2 regions of the Paenibacillus sp. B2(2019) genome follow, and region 2 is predicted to be linked to the other one. Evidence: predicted binding sites of a transcription regulator. Region 2 holds the regulator's gene; the other holds the start of a gene.

What was found. Region 2 encodes Rex, which represses fermentation and respiration genes when NADH is low (regulators of the CRP and FNR family bind a similar motif). Its sites were predicted from a motif close to TTGTGAAATATTTCACAA; they were not measured.
Region 1: nirB (nitrite reductase large subunit NirB) is a predicted target of Rex. The motif match lies at 3,482-3,499, and genes of this name have one in related genera.

The regions. Positions count from the first base shown of each region.
Region 1 is NZ_VTZR01000024.1:175,486-183,238, forward strand. Features, by position in the region: gene PAENI_RS22065 (winged helix-turn-helix transcriptional regulator) at 25-342, shown strand; gene PAENI_RS22070 (hypothetical protein) at 593-1,324, shown strand; gene ric (iron-sulfur cluster repair di-iron protein) at 1,525-2,274, shown strand; gene PAENI_RS22080 (hypothetical protein) at 2,677-3,387, shown strand; gene nirB (nitrite reductase large subunit NirB) at 3,606-6,029, shown strand; gene PAENI_RS22090 (nitrite reductase (NAD(P)H) small subunit) at 6,062-6,382, shown strand; gene PAENI_RS22095 (formate/nitrite transporter family protein) at 6,419-7,210, shown strand; gene PAENI_RS22100 (Crp/Fnr family transcriptional regulator) at 7,385-7,753, opposite strand, start outside.
Region 2 is NZ_VTZR01000024.1:453,298-461,050, forward strand. Features, by position in the region: gene PAENI_RS23370 (tetratricopeptide repeat protein) at 1-615, shown strand, start outside; gene dinG (ATP-dependent DNA helicase DinG) at 752-3,613, shown strand; gene PAENI_RS23380 (redox-sensing transcriptional repressor Rex) at 3,745-4,398, shown strand; gene PAENI_RS23385 (amidohydrolase) at 4,385-5,686, shown strand; gene PAENI_RS23390 (cell wall elongation regulator TseB-like domain-containing protein) at 5,855-6,373, shown strand; gene PAENI_RS23395 (hypothetical protein) at 6,782-7,324, shown strand; gene PAENI_RS23400 (AAA family ATPase) at 7,317-7,753, shown strand, end outside.

The DNA.
Region 1 (7,753 bases), 280 kb from region 2:
TTTCGCTAGTGAGAGGTGAGAACAATGGAAGAACATCAATTTGCGATGTGTCCCAGATTTGAAACAGCCTTCTCTTTCTTAGGCAAACGTTGGAATGGACTTATTATTCAGACATTGATGAGTGGACCGAAGCGTTTTAAAGATATCTCCGGCCTCATTCCTTCAATGAGCGATAAGATGCTGTCCGAGCGGATGAAGGATTTGGAAGGTGAGGGTATCCTGGTTAGGCATGTATACCCAGAAACACCCGTACGTATTGAGTACGAATTAACAGACAAAGGCCGTGCGTTGCAGCCTGTTATGCAGCAGATTCAGTCTTGGGCTGAGAGCTGGGTAGACTAAAATTCACAGTAATGTTGTGGCCCTTTTTCCGGAATGGTGGAAAAGGGGCTTTTCAATTTCTAAATATTAGACAGTGACAGTTTTGTTCCAATCCTTTATGCTTGAAAAAAACTTGCACAGTTTAAAAATAATTGTAATATAATAGAAAAACATTGTATGATCCTTGAATGGAAACGCTCGCGTATTGGTTTTTGCTCAAATCTACTCAGCTGGAGTACAGGCATAGCAAAACTATTAGGAGGCGAGGGAGATGAAGACGAAGACGACCCTGTTTTCCCGGGAAATAACGTATGGAAAAAAGGATGTTGCTGAGCTAGAGAATGCTTCTATCAAAGTACAGCTCATCTATGACAAGACGTTGTTCATGCTGCATAGCCATCTTCCTGATTCCTTATGGGATGCGTGGATTGGCGTGCCTTACAGCATTATCTCTTCACTCTACAAAGGAAACAATGATAGTGGGACTATTTTTCAAAAATGGATTCAAAGTCCGACCGGCTGGAAGTGTATTGGTTGTGAACGGCACTGTCTGGAGTCCACGGAACCTCCACAGGATGTAAATGCGGCGAATCATGGGCGACAATATAAGTTTCATAACGGCATTCGCCAGAGTATGGTGCTTCAAGCCTTAATTTGGTCCATGTACGAGAATACCGTATTATTCAAACCCTTTTTAGGCGACGAGCCTTTTTTTGACGATGATGATTTGCATACGATATCCTCTTATTTCGTTCCAACTTATCTTAATGAGTTCCACCTTATTGAGCGGTCTAAGCCATGTAAAGAATACAAAGATCAGAATATACGAGTCTATCAGGAATGGATTTCCGCACCTGATCTTGTCCTTAAATGGAATGGTGGCTTGACGGAAGGCAGATGGATGACCGGTGTTTATATGGATCACTCCCGTTTTGCCGGATTGGGACCTTATTTGAAGGATTCAAAGGGACAGCGGACGTATATGCAGGCTTATGTGCAATAAAGTGAGTTGAAAAAGCACCTTTGTAGGCAAAGGTGCTTTTTTGCGTTTACGTTGCATGTACATCAATCTCCAATTTCGTTCAAAAATAAGATACAATTTCCGTGCGTACAATCACAAGTCAAAGTTCCTTTCAGGGTTAAGGTGAAGAAGTGGATAAGATTTATTCAGAACCTAATCCCATAACCCAAGGAGGAGCTATAATGGAAACTAAACAACTTAATGATAGTATTTCGGATTCGAAGCAAGCACAATCGGTACAGGCTGGGTTTACCCCAGATGCACTAGTGAGGGATATTGTATTAAAGTTCCCTAAAGCGGCAGATTATTTCAAAGCAAAACGGATTGATTTCTGTTGCGGTGGAGCTAAACCTCTTGCTGAAGCAGCTGCTGAGCGTGGTCTGGATCACGAGATAATCCTCGGCGATCTAAACAAGCTGTTCGAAGAGTATCCAGTACCCCAAGAGGAAATCGCTTGGAATACTGCACCTTCAGAAGAGTTAATTGACCATATTATTAACAAACACCACCGTTATCTTCGTGAAGAGCTACCCCTCATTAGCCAAAATGTAACTAAGGTGTATCGAGTGCATGGCGGAGATTCTCCCCATTTGGTGGAGTTATATAACTTGTTCAACACACTTAAGGAAGATTTACTTGAGCATACGGCTAAAGAAGAAGAAGATGAGTTTCCTAAGCTGTTGACATACGCTGCTAATCCTAGTGAAGAAGGCTTGACATCGCTTCGTGAGTCATTGTCTGAGCTGGAGAGTGAGCATGATGGTGCGGGCGATATTTTGAGAAAAATACGTAGTATTACAGATGATTTCACTCCACCGGCGCATGCTTGCACGACCTATCGATTGACATATGCCCGGCTGGAAGAGCTGGAGAGTATGACTTTTGAACACGTACATTTGGAGAATAATATATTGTTCCCTAGGTTTCAGTGAAGATGAATAGTGTTCTAAAGAGTCCCTTAGGGGGCTTTTTTTATAGGGAATTATAGAATGTACAGAAATGCGGATAACTCCGTTGAAAAAGGTAGAAGAAATGATCGTGAAAAATATGGGTAAGATCGATTGATGGATGGATGGCAGGCGGAAGGATTGCTTAAAAGCGGACTACGAGATAGCGCCGAATGAGCAAAAAGAGGGGAATAGAGGTTAGCTTTTTAAAAAGTTTTTGCCAATTTTTAATATCATTGGGGAGATAATTAAAGATACTGAGAAGTAAGCTTGTTATTACTTATTTGAGAACATGGCTTGTTTAAGTTATCCTTAAAAAGACAGTATACATAACTTTACAAGCCTGAGACGCTATATGGTCATTAGGCGGGACAAGGCGGTGCCAGGATGCCCATGCGATCTTTGTGGAAATTGATGCTAGGAGTAGTCATTGTATTCATAATAGGTGGATGCTCTACTAACAATGACGGCAATAGTAATGCTAATAATGGTGTGGCAGGATCAGAGGGACCGACAATATCAATAAGGGTTGGAGATAATGAACTGCTTACTAAACCATCAGATAGGTTACTTAGTGGGAGTTATAGAAATGGAATATCGATCATGGAGCTACTGAAAGGTAGTAATGTTGCCACATTTGCTGAGGATAACTCAAGCATTGTTTCGGTAAAGGATTTTTCGCTAGAGGCGGGAATGGTTTGGGAGCTTCAGATGGGCGGTCAAATCATTGGGAATGCGGATTGGAATAATACTGTAGGGTATGATTCACAGCTAGTCTTCACCGCGAAGTCGAAGGACCATCAAGCACCACTTCAAACTGTAAGGCTGACCTTGAACGGTGGAAGTGTTGAAGTAGACTTGCATCATACGTATATTATGTTATTTGAAGAGGATTTAACTGTAAGAGATTTGCTCAAAAGCTGTAGTAGCGTACAGTTGGCCGATGACAATAAAAAGGTGCTTTCCGTCGACGATTATACTCCTCTTAGTAATGAAGAATGGAAGCTGAAGGTGAACGGAAAACAACTACTCGATGATGGAATGGATATGAAGCTCAGGGCTCAAGATGAATTGGAGATTTTATTGACTTTACGCTAAAAAATCGTACATTAAGCCAGAGAAACGGTCGTTCAGAATCGTTAATCTGGCTTTTCATGTGGAAAAGATATCTAACAATTATCAGTACACTAAAGTGTGAAAATATTCACAATTGAAGTGACTGCAATCACAATGACGACTTGAATTTGAACCGTATAATTCCAATATGTAGAAGAGAAATTGATCAGGTATTCATAAGCTTGAGGAGGCACCTAACCATGACAACGATAAGAGAAAAACTAGTATTAGTCGGCAACGGTATGGCAGGCATAGGTACGATTGAGCAGATATTGAAGCTGGGTGGAGCTTATGACATCACGGTTTTTGGAAGTGAACCTCATCCCAATTACAATCGGATCATGTTGTCTTATGTTCTTGAAGGAAGTAAGACACTTAATGATATCATCCTAAACGACTGGAATTGGTATGAAGACAATAATATAACTCTACACACGGGAACAACGGTGACACGAATTGATGAAGGCTCGAAGCAAGTTGTTACGGATAATGGGATGATAGTCCCCTACGACAAAGTAATTATTGCGACAGGCTCGAATTCGTTTATTTTACCTGTACCTGGCAGTGATAAAGAGGGCGTTGTAGGATTCCGGGATATTTCAGACTGTGATGCGATGCTGGCAGCGGCCAAACAATACAGCAAAGCGGCTGTCATCGGCGGAGGTTTACTTGGGTTGGAAGCGGCAAAAGGTCTTGTGAACCTTGGTATGGATGTTACCGTAGTTCATTTGATGGAAGATCTGATGGAGCGTCAGCTTGATCGGAATGCCTCCTCGATGCTGCAAGCTGAGCTGGAGCGTCAAGGCGTGAAATTTGCTATGGGCAAACAAACGGTAGAATTGAGCGGGGAACAGAGAGTAAGTGGATTGCGTTTTAGTGATGACAGTACGCTTGCTGCAGATTTTGTGGTAATGGCTGTTGGAATCAAACCGAACGTGACATTGGCAAAAGATAGCGGAATCTCCGTAAATCGTGGGATCGTGGTGGATGATTATTTGCAAACTTCCATGCAGAATGTATATTCCATCGGCGAATGTGCTGAGCATCGCGGTATGTGTTACGGACTGGTGGCTCCACTATTTGAACAAGGCATGGTTCTAGCTAAACATTTATGTGGTAGCGATACCAAGCCTTATGAAGGTTCGATTGTTTCCACGAAGCTTAAAATATCTGGGGTGGATGTATTTTCTGCAGGTGAGTTTTTGGATTCTACTGAACACACTGTGATCTCAAGCAAAGATGAATGGAAGAAAACTTATAAGAAAATTTTGCTCAAAAATAATGTGATTGTCGGTGCGGTCTTGTTCGGTGATGTAACGGAGTCCGCGAATCTGCAAAAGCTAGTAAAACAAGGCGCGGTAATGACCGATGAGATTTATATGGAGGTTATGGGAACAGGCTGCTGCGGTGGCGGAGCTAAGAAGAGCACATCCGTAGAAGCAATGGCGGACGAAGAAATTGTCTGCGGCTGTAATGGTGTAACTAAAAAAGCGATCGTAGATGCTGTCACTGAACATGGTTTTACTACTGTGGATGAGATCAAAGCATGCACTGGCGCTACTCGCTCTTGTGGTGGTTGTAAACCCGTAGTAGAACAAATCCTGCAATTTGTCTTAGGTGACAGTTTCCAGCAAGCTGCAAAGCAAGGTATTTGTGGGTGCACAACGCTTAGCCGTGATGAAATTGTTGCTGAAATTACAGCTAAAGGTCTTAAAACAACAAAAGAGGTCATGAATGTACTCGGTTGGAAACAAGAGGAAGGCTGCTCTAAGTGTCGTCCGGCGATTAACTATTATCTAGGGATGATGAACCCTGATACCCATCAAGATGAGAAAGAATCCCGATTTGTAAATGAAAGAATGGGTGCCAATATTCAAAAAGATGGAACATACACCGTGATACCACGCATGTATGGTGGGGTAACAACACCGGAGGATTTGAAGAAAATCGCCGATGTCTCCCTTAAATATGACGTGAAAGTTGTGAAGGTAACTGGAGGGCAACGCCTGGATTTAATCGGTGTGAAGAAGGAAGATTTGCCTAAGGTATGGGAAGAGCTGGATATGCCTTCAGGCTACGGTTATGCCAAATCCCTGCGTACGGTTAAGACTTGTGTGGGTTCACAGTTCTGCCGTTTCGGCACACAGGATTCGCTGGGAATGGGCGCGCTCATAGAACGTAAGTATGAACGTCTTGATTTTCCTGCCAAGTTTAAAATAGCTGTCAACGGCTGTCCACGTAACTGTGCGGAATCCTGCACGAAGGACATTGGCATCGTCGGTAATGATGGTGGTTGGGAAGTGTTTATCGGTGGTAACGGTGGGATCAAGCCAAGAATCGCTGACTCCTTCTGCAAAATTAAGACCGATGAAGAGTTGATCGAAGTGTGCTCCGCTGTGATGCAATATTACCGTGAGACCGGCAATTATTTGGAGAGAACCTCCGAGTGGGTTGAGCGTATGGGACTTGAGCAGATTCAAATAGTCATTTTGAATAATGAAGATAACCGCAAAGAGCTGGCCGCACGGATTGACTTTGCTCTGACTCAGGTTACGGATCCTTGGAAAAAAATGCTCAATGACAGCAGCACTCGTGCTGCGCTTTTTGAAGAAACAAGAGTCTAGCGGATATAACGCACACAGAAGGGGAGAGACCAATGAATAAGACAACACAAACGTATCCAATAGGATCAGTACAGGATTTCCTGCTGCAGATTGGCCGTGTGGTGATTGCTGGAAATGTGGAGCTGGCTGTATTTCGTACCTCTGACGGAGCGATCTATGCACTTGAGAATCGGAGCCCTCATCCAAAAGGGGGGCCGCTTGCGGAAGGGATCGTTTCGGGTCACTTTCTTTATGATCCACTGTATGATTGGAAAATAGATCTTCGCACGGGTGAAGTTCAGGCACCGGATCAAGGTATCGTTTTGACTTATCCAGTCTCCCTTGTCGGAGACATTGTGACAGTGAGCTTGTAGTAAAGGATGAAATAGAAAACGGTGGGGTGGAGTACTATGTTTACTCAAAGTGTGGAAAACATTGTCGAGGCGGCAGTCAGCAAGCGAGACCAAATGAATGAAAGTTTACCAAGATATTTTCTAGCAGCCCTTTTGGCAGGAGCATATGTAGGCATTGGGATTATCCTTATTTTTTCGCTGGGAGCGCCTCTAGCGGCTGCCAAATCGCCTTTCCAACCCCTCATTATGGGTGCATCCTTCGGTATTGCCTTGACTCTTGTTGTGTTTGCAGGCTCAGAGCTGTTTACCGGAAATAATATGTTCTTTACGGTTAGTACACTAGCTGGTAGAACAAGTATCTGGGATACTGTCAAGAACTGGGTGCTTGTGTTTGTAGGGAATGTGGTAGGGGCAGTGATTTTAGCACTTTTGATTCGAGGAACTGGACTATTCAGTGCGGCTCCCCCAGAGCATCTGATCTTTGCGGCTGCAGCCAAGAAAATGAGCCTTCCGTTTTCGGAGCTATTTTTCCGTGGAATTCTATGTAACTGGCTGGTCTGTCTAGCGCTATGGATGGCCTCACGCGCTAAAAGTGAAACTGCGAAGCTGGTTCTAATCTGGTGGTGTTTGTTTGCCTTTATTGCGAGTGGATATGAGCACAGTGTGGCTAATATGACGCTGCTGAGTGTTGCTGTGTTGCTCCCGAATCACCCGGACACCGTTACAATTGCCGGATGGGTACACAATATGATACCCGTTACGTTAGGGAATATAATTGGCGGTGGCGTATTCGTCGGCATGGCCTACTGGATGATCTCTCCCGTGCGTGGTACTCAGATCAAGCGTTAAGAGTATATTTATGGTTATAGGGCTGACCCAATTTCGGGTTCAGCTCTTTTTCTTCTTGTGGTATAAAAAAAGACGCCTATGTTAGGCGCCTTTGACCACTCTATTTTATAATGTGCAGAATAATTGGGTCATGTATGTTTCATTGAGGAGAATAGAGGGTACATTATAATGGAATTAAATTCGGCAGATCTCGTTTGGACACATTTCGCAGTGGCAAATTTCCTGCAGCATGCCAAGATCCTTGATGACAATCATACCGTTCTCGTACTCAACCGCGTCTTTTTTACGCAAGTCACTCAGCATCCGGTTTACACTCTCACGAGTGGCACCGATCATGTTGGACAGATCTGTATGCGTAATTTTTTTGTTGATGAGGATGTTCTCACCATCGCTGCTCTTCTCACCATAAGTATTACCAAGTCGAATGAGAGTGGAGCAAAGTGCGCCTGGTTTGCCATACATCATCAGATCACGGAATTTCGTTTGAGTTAGACGGTGATGAATGCCCATCCATTTCATAAAGTCAATAGCAAAATCACAATG
Region 2 (7,753 bases):
AACAAGGTGCTTCAGGAGATCGTTACAGATTACCCTACAGCGGAGGGTGCCCGCCGGAATGAGCTTTTATGCAATTATAATATGCTGCATCGACTTAGTGATAAAGTGATGGATGAATGGCTGGCCTTTGCAGAGAAGCTAAGTCACTTTCGTGAAAGTGTAGATTTTACGACTGTGGTTGAAGAGGAAGTGCCAGAACAGGAAGCACCCGAGCTGTGCATGGATACTTTTGTTAGAGGTCAGGGGTATTATAAGCTGCTGATGTATGGGAAATGTATTGAACAGTTTAAGGAAGTTATTGTGCAATATCCGGATAGCTTGGCTGCTCGATTATATTTAGCCATCTCTTACCTGCAGGAAGGGGAGGGGGAAGCTGCTTGGAATCATCTGAACCATATGCTCGGTTTGATACGGGAAACCAAGCTGAAGGCAATGGTTTATAACGCTTTAGGTTGCATCAGGGCCTCTCAAGAACGTTTCAATGAAGCGCAGGAGCTGTTTGGCCTTTCTTTGCAACTTGACCCGGCACTTCCTGAACCAACCGTTAATTTGGAGGTTTGCCGCCGCCGAGGAGGTAAGCTTCATTTCGGAAATCAGCTTGTTTCATTATTGTAAATTATTACGTTTACGGTTTATTATTCCGCATTTTCATTCAAGCGATGCATCCCCTGAACCAGTGGTGTGCATCGCCTTTTTTCGCAACTTCTGTTATGCTGATTAAGAGTCTCAATTGAAAGGGAATAGAATTATAATGAAATTTGCCGTGCTTGATTTTGAAACAACGGGAACCCAATCCGTGGGTGAAATTATCCAGGTTGGCCTTGCAATTATAGAAGAAGACCGGTCCATCTCCCGGGTATATGGTTCCTACGTCAAGCCCGGAACGCCGATACCTCCTTTTATAACTGGTCTAACGGGGATTACCGACGATGATGTAAAGGATGCACCTGAGCTGGATGAGATGATGATGGAGCTTGTCCCACTCTTGGATGATGTTGTGCTTGTAGGGCATAATGTCGCATTTGACTTCCATTTTTTGCAAAATGCTTTAGACCGATGTGGGTATTTACCATTTCAAGGGCGGATTTTAGATACGATTGATTTTCTGAAAATCTGCTTTCCTTCCCTCACATCCTATCAACTAGGATCAGTTAGTGCACATTTTGGAGTGACGCATGATCGTCCGCATCAGGCAGACAGTGATGCACTCGCAACTGCTCTTGTATTGCTGAAATGTCTGGAGGAGCTCTACGATTTGCCTCTGCTGACGATTCAGAGACTCTGTGAGCTGTTTACGGAAGAGGATAGTGATCTGGGTTGGTATTTTGATGGTCTGCTGCGTGAACGGGAAGCGGAGACGCTTCAGCCCGAAGGTGATCTGACTTTCTATCGTCAATTAGCGCTTGCTGTAGGAGACTGGAATGAATTAGCTCCACCTCGAGACGAGCATGCTGAGAATCCACTACACAATTTATCTTTTACAGATTATATGGATGAAGTAACGAAACGACTTAAAGAAACTTTGCCACAGTATGAAAGCCGAGAAGCTCAGGATATTATGATCAATGAGGTGATGACGGCACTTGCCGAAGACAAGCATCTATTGATCGAAGCAGGGACAGGAACCGGTAAATCCCTTGGTTATTTATTGCCTGCCATATACCAAAGCGTACGCACTAATGAAAAAGTCATGGTCAGCACTCATACTATTAATCTGCAGGATCAATTGCGTGAGCGTGATATTCCTTTGTTAACGCAGGTAGTTCCTTTTCCATTTAAAGCTGCAATTTTTAAGGGCAGAGGGCATTATTTGTGTCTTCGTAAGTTCGAACATAAAATTAATAAAAAAGACTTTATAAGTCCGAGGGAAGATGCGCTTACTGCGGCTCAGATGATCGTTTGGCTGACACAAAGTGAATCAGGAGATGACGAAGAGCTCAATCTAAGTGGACGTGGCGGAGATTTTTGGGAGACGGTGGCAAGCGATACCGATTCTTGTCTGGGTCGCTCGTGTCCTTGGTTCCGTAAGTGTTATTATCATCGGGCTAAGCATGAAGCTGGTATTGCAGACGTGGTTATTACGAACCACTCTAAGCTTTTCGCAGATGTTAAGGCTGGGCATCAACTACTTCCGGCTTATGAACATCTTGTAATAGATGAAGCCCATCATCTGGAGGACGTGGCTGGCAAGCATTTAGGCATGCATATGAAACATTTCACGGTGGCACATACACTATCGCGTCTTTATAAGGATAGTCGAAATGGCCAACTTCCTACACTTCGCCAAATGCTTCAGTCATCAGGCAGTGAGGAAGCTTCTGAATGGAGCGGAGTGATCGATAGAATCTATCCGGACCTGCTTACCGTAAAAGAAACCTGGGATCTGCTTAGTGATAAACTATTCAGCCTCTTGCCGGAACGTAGCGATGCAGCGGCGGGAGAAGCCGGCCAGTTAGTCATGCGGCTACTTCCTACCCGTAAACCGAAAGATTGGGATGAATTGGTTGCTTTAGAGAATACTATGAATCTGACATTAAGCGAAATTATCCGTAAAGGTGATAAAATGCTTAATGAGATGCGAGATCAAGAAGGTCAATCTTCCTCAGATAGTCTAGTTACCGATATTAGCGGCTTATTTAAGGATTTAGCTTCTATACGTGAGCAAGTACGGTTTTTTATGGGATTAAATGATGAGAATGTAGTATATTGGCTGGAGGCGAATGGAAATTATCGCAGTAAATCGCTACAGTTGTATGCCGTTCCTGTTGATGTTAGTACTCAGCTTAAGGAGCTGTTTTTCGACAAGAAGAAAAGTATCGTGCTAACTTCGGCGACACTCTCTGTCGATAAATCTTTCCAGTTTATGATTGATAATCTCGGACTTAATGAAGCTGCGGAAGAGGGACGTCTGATGACATCACTCCTGCCTTCTCCCTTTAAGTATCGGGAGCAGGCGCTGTTAGTTATTCCGCGGGATTTCCCTAGTGTGAAGGGGAGTGTAGGCGATGCACGATTTGTCGATACACTCGTACAGTCACTAGCAGAAGCAGCTATTACAACACGTGGGCGGATGCTTGTCCTGTTTACTTCTTACAAGATGCTACGCCAGGTTTACGATCCTCTGAAAGAGGCTCTAGCCTCACAAGAGATCACGGTGCTAGGTCAAGGCGTGGAGGGGGGCAGCCGTAGCAAGCTGATCCGCCGTTTTCAGGACAGTGCAGCTTCTGTACTGTTAGGAACAAGCAGCTTTTGGGAGGGTGTAGATATTCCAGGTGAAGCATTAACATGCTTGGCCATCGTGAGGCTCCCATTTCAACCGCCAAACCACCCCCTAGCGGAAGCGAAGTCTGAGTTATTACAAGCCCAGAAAAAGAATCCGTTCATGAAGTTGTCTGTTCCTCAGGCGGTTATTCGCTTCAAGCAAGGATTTGGGAGGCTGGTACGGACAGCGCAAGATCGGGGTATTGTTATTGTGTATGACACAAGGGTGATCGAATCTCACTATGGGAAGTATTTCCTCTATTCGTTGCCTGGCCCGAAAATGGAGCATATGCTTACGGATCAAATGGTTCCTCGTATAGCGGAGTGGTTGGAAGACGGAGGCGTTTCTTGAAAAGAACGTCATCGATCTTATTAATCACTCTACAAGGAAGGGCGGTATAAGAATACCGCTCTTCCTTGAGACGAGGTGCAGATATTTCGATAGGATTTGAACAGAATATCACTTAAATTAGGAGGTAAATTATGAAATCGGATAAAATATCAGAAGCCGTTGTTCGCAGACTTCCTGTGTACTTGCGTTTCTTGAATGATCTCCAGAAACGTGAAATATTAACCGTTTCCTCACAAGAACTAGGACAAAAACTTGATTTAAATCCTGCTCAAATTCGTAAAGATTTAGCTTATTTTGGAGACTTTGGTAGAAAAGGTATCGGGTATGACGTAACTTATCTTATTGAAAAAATCCGTCATATTCTGAAGCTGGATCAACAATTGAATGTGGCTTTAGTAGGAGCCGGTAACCTTGGACATGCATTATCTAATTACAATGCTTATCTGAAAGATACTATGAAGATTACCGCTATATTTGACTCCTATGCACCTAAGGTAGGGCGGAAAATCAACTCTCTTACCGTTCAACCGATGGAGGAGCTTGGTCAGACGGTTCGTGAGCAAGGTATTCGAATTGGGATAATTACTGTGCCTGATTCAGAAGCGCAGAATGTAGCAGATATTCTCATTGAGTCTGGCATTGAGGCGATTTTGAATTTTGCACCAGTGATTCTAAAAACACCATCGAATATCCGGGTTCATGCTGCCGATTTTACAACGGATTTGCAAAGCCTTGCTTATTATTTGAAAGACGGAAAGGAAGAAACCGGAAATGAAGAGCAGTAAAACGATTATTAAGGGCGGGCGTTTTCTTATTCCGGGAACGGATGAGCCGGTTCTGAGCGGATACATGACTATTGAAGATGATTTGATCACTTACATAGGAAAAGAAGAGCCTTTAATGGAAGATGATGTGCAAGTTGTTGATGGCAGTCGTCTGCTGTTAATGCCAGGTCTGGTAAACACACATGGCCATGCGGCAATGTCATTGCTTCGTGGTTATGGAGATGATTTAGCACTTCAGGTGTGGCTTCAAGAGAAGATGTGGCCAATGGAAGCGAAATTCACTGGAGAAGATGTATACTGGGGAACCTCCTTGTCGGTACTGGAAATGCTAAAAGGTGGTACTACAACCTTCTTGGATATGTATGATCATATGGACCGAGTAGCAGAGGTAGTCGAATTATCAGGCATCCGTTCCGTACTGATGAGAGGCGTAATCGGATTATGCCCAGAGGAATTGCAAAATCACAAGCTTGCGGAAGCGATTTCTTTTGCACGAAATTGGCATGGTAAGGCTGACGGCAGAATTACGACGATGATCTCGCCACACGCCCCATATACTTGCCCACCGGACTTCTTTGTTAAGTTTGTACAAGCGGCACATGATTTGGATTTACCGATGCATACCCATATGTCCGAGACCAAACGCGAAGTGGAGCAGAATGTGGTGGATTACGGACTTCGGCCTGTAGCGCATTTAGAGAAGCTTGGAATGTTCACACGTCCGTCTATTGTTGCACATGGTGTTCATTTGAATGATGAAGAGATCGAGATACTGGCTCGTCATGATGTAGGCGTGTCTCATAACCCAGGAAGTAATCTGAAACTGGCTAGTGGAGTGGCTCGGGTGACGGATCTTCTAAAGGCTGGTGTGAAGGTGTCACTGGGTACAGATGGTGCGGCAAGCAATAATAACCTGGATATGTTTGAAGAGATGCGTCTTGCAGCTCTCATCCATAAAGGTGTAAGTGGTGATCCGACGGCTGTTCCAGCTCCGGAAGCGCTGCGTATAGCTACAGAGTATGGCGCAAAGTCTATCTTTTTAAATGATGTGGGTAGACTCGCTGTTGGCATGAAAGCGGACTTTATCGCGATTGATATAGACCAGCCGCATTTGCTACCACACACAGATCTGTTGTCTCATGCTGTATACTCTGCCAGCGCCAAGGACGTTGAGCATGTATGGGTGAATGGTAAACAGGTTGTAAAACATGGAGAATGTGTAACGCTAGATGAGGAAACAATCCGTCGTAAGGCGCAAGAATCATTTGATGGACTGCTTAAACGATAGTCTAAGATCATAACGAATAACTGAAAGGCTGTGACTTTCTGCGATTGCAAAGTTACAGCCTTTTGTGTTTCTGATAATAGATCATTGAATTGGATATGAAACTTTGGATAAACACACAGGTGTGTTATATAATCAAAAAAGATATATTACTAGAAAGGGAGCTGTACCTTGAAGAAAAGGAAAAAATGGATCCTCCTGGGGTCAGTTCTGATTCTGCTCCTTCTGTTCGGACTTATCCAGTTCTATGCTTATATTATGAAAGATCAATGGAACGAGCGAGATATCGCTAAGGATGTCGCTAAAACCAGTGCTGGTCTGACAGAGGTAACCAAAGCGCAGAAATCCGTGTGGGATGAAAATGCGGTGTACTGGGTCTTAACAGGGAAGAATGAAGCCGGGACCGAGTTGATGGTTTGGGTACGTTTTACTGTAGACGGGAAGTTTGCTGAAGGAACCGACGCAGTATATGCTGAAGAACTAAGTAAAGGAACCTCTGAAGCGAAAATGCGTAGCCTTATAAAAGCCGATCTTCCGGACATCAGCATTGAGCGGTTGTTGCCAGGAGTATATAACGGGGAGTATGCTTGGCAGCTTTTTTATAAACAAAGCGGTCGATATTATTATCAATTTTATCGGTTCTCAGATGGGGCTCGAATGGGTGAAGGTTACAGTTTACCTAGCCGCTAAATTAAACAAAAGCATTATAGGAGAAACAAGCGGACCATTTATGGTTCGCTTGTTTTTTAAAATGACATATTATTTGATATACTATAAGTACACTAACTGTGATATACTATAAGAGTAGATTTTATATATTGGGATTTAAAGATTCATACGAAAAAAGGTCTGTTATTTAAGAGTAACAGCCCTTTTTTTGTCGAATTAAATCAATAAATTAAATAAAATGGAAAGAATTAAAAAATAAAATTTTAAATATCTTCACACTTTTTTTCAATATAGTATATACACCTGTGATATACTACTGTTTGTAATTAGAACAGTGTTAGTAGAACGTCAGGCTCTGATGAGCTCTTAGCAGCTATGACTTTGGATCATTCTGTTTACATTTTTTCATCTTTGAGAGGAGGACGTTTCTTGAAATTACGTCTTGTACCTGTACTGATAACGTCTCTACTGTCGGCTATGCTATTATTCGGAGGATTCTTTTTATATCGTCAGTTTGCTTTACAGGAACCGCTCCAAAAGATTGTAACTGGATTTGAGGGAGTAAATACTTCACATATTAGTATTAACCGCGATGAGGTCACTTTGAAACTTGATTTGCAGCCGGGCACGAATTTACGTGATCTAGTATCGTATGTATCCAAAGAAGGAAAATCAGTGATTGAAGGACGTAAACTTAAACTCGATGTGGAGCAAAATTCAAGTGAACTATTGGATGATTACTGGGATAAAGCGATGTTCTCTGTAGCTGAAGCCATGGAGAGCCGTAAATATACGATTATACCTACAGAACTTGATAGATTGAAACAGCAAAATACGGAATTTAAAGATGTGATAGCATCTACTGATATCGACGACAACAATGTGTACGTAAGCTTGAGTAATGGAAAAGAAAGCAAGTTTATTATTTTGCCGCGAAAACCTGCGACCTTGGGGGTATGGAATAATGCCTAAGTACCTTAAAGAAATTTTACTCGGATTTATTCCTGTGCTGTTTATTTTCATGGCTTTTTTAGGTATTAATATATTCCCGATTGTTATAGCAGCTGGAATGCTTACTGCATTACTTATAATTGCTCATTTGCGTGGCGGGCTTACGGTGAACGCTGGTGCGGGGAAGAAACGCCAGAAGGAAGGGCCTTCAAAGCTCACTTTTGAAGAAATTGGTGGGCAAGACAATGCGAAGCAAGAGCTTCGTGAGGCACTTGATTTTTTGATCCGGCATGAGGAGATCAGTAAATTTGGGATTCGTCCTTTGAAAGGGATTCTACTCACTGGCCCTCCAGGAACAGGTAAGACCCTTATGGCCAGAGCAGCTGCGCATTATACAAACTCTGTATTCGTGGCTGCATCAGGCAGTGAATTTGTAGAAATGTATGTAGG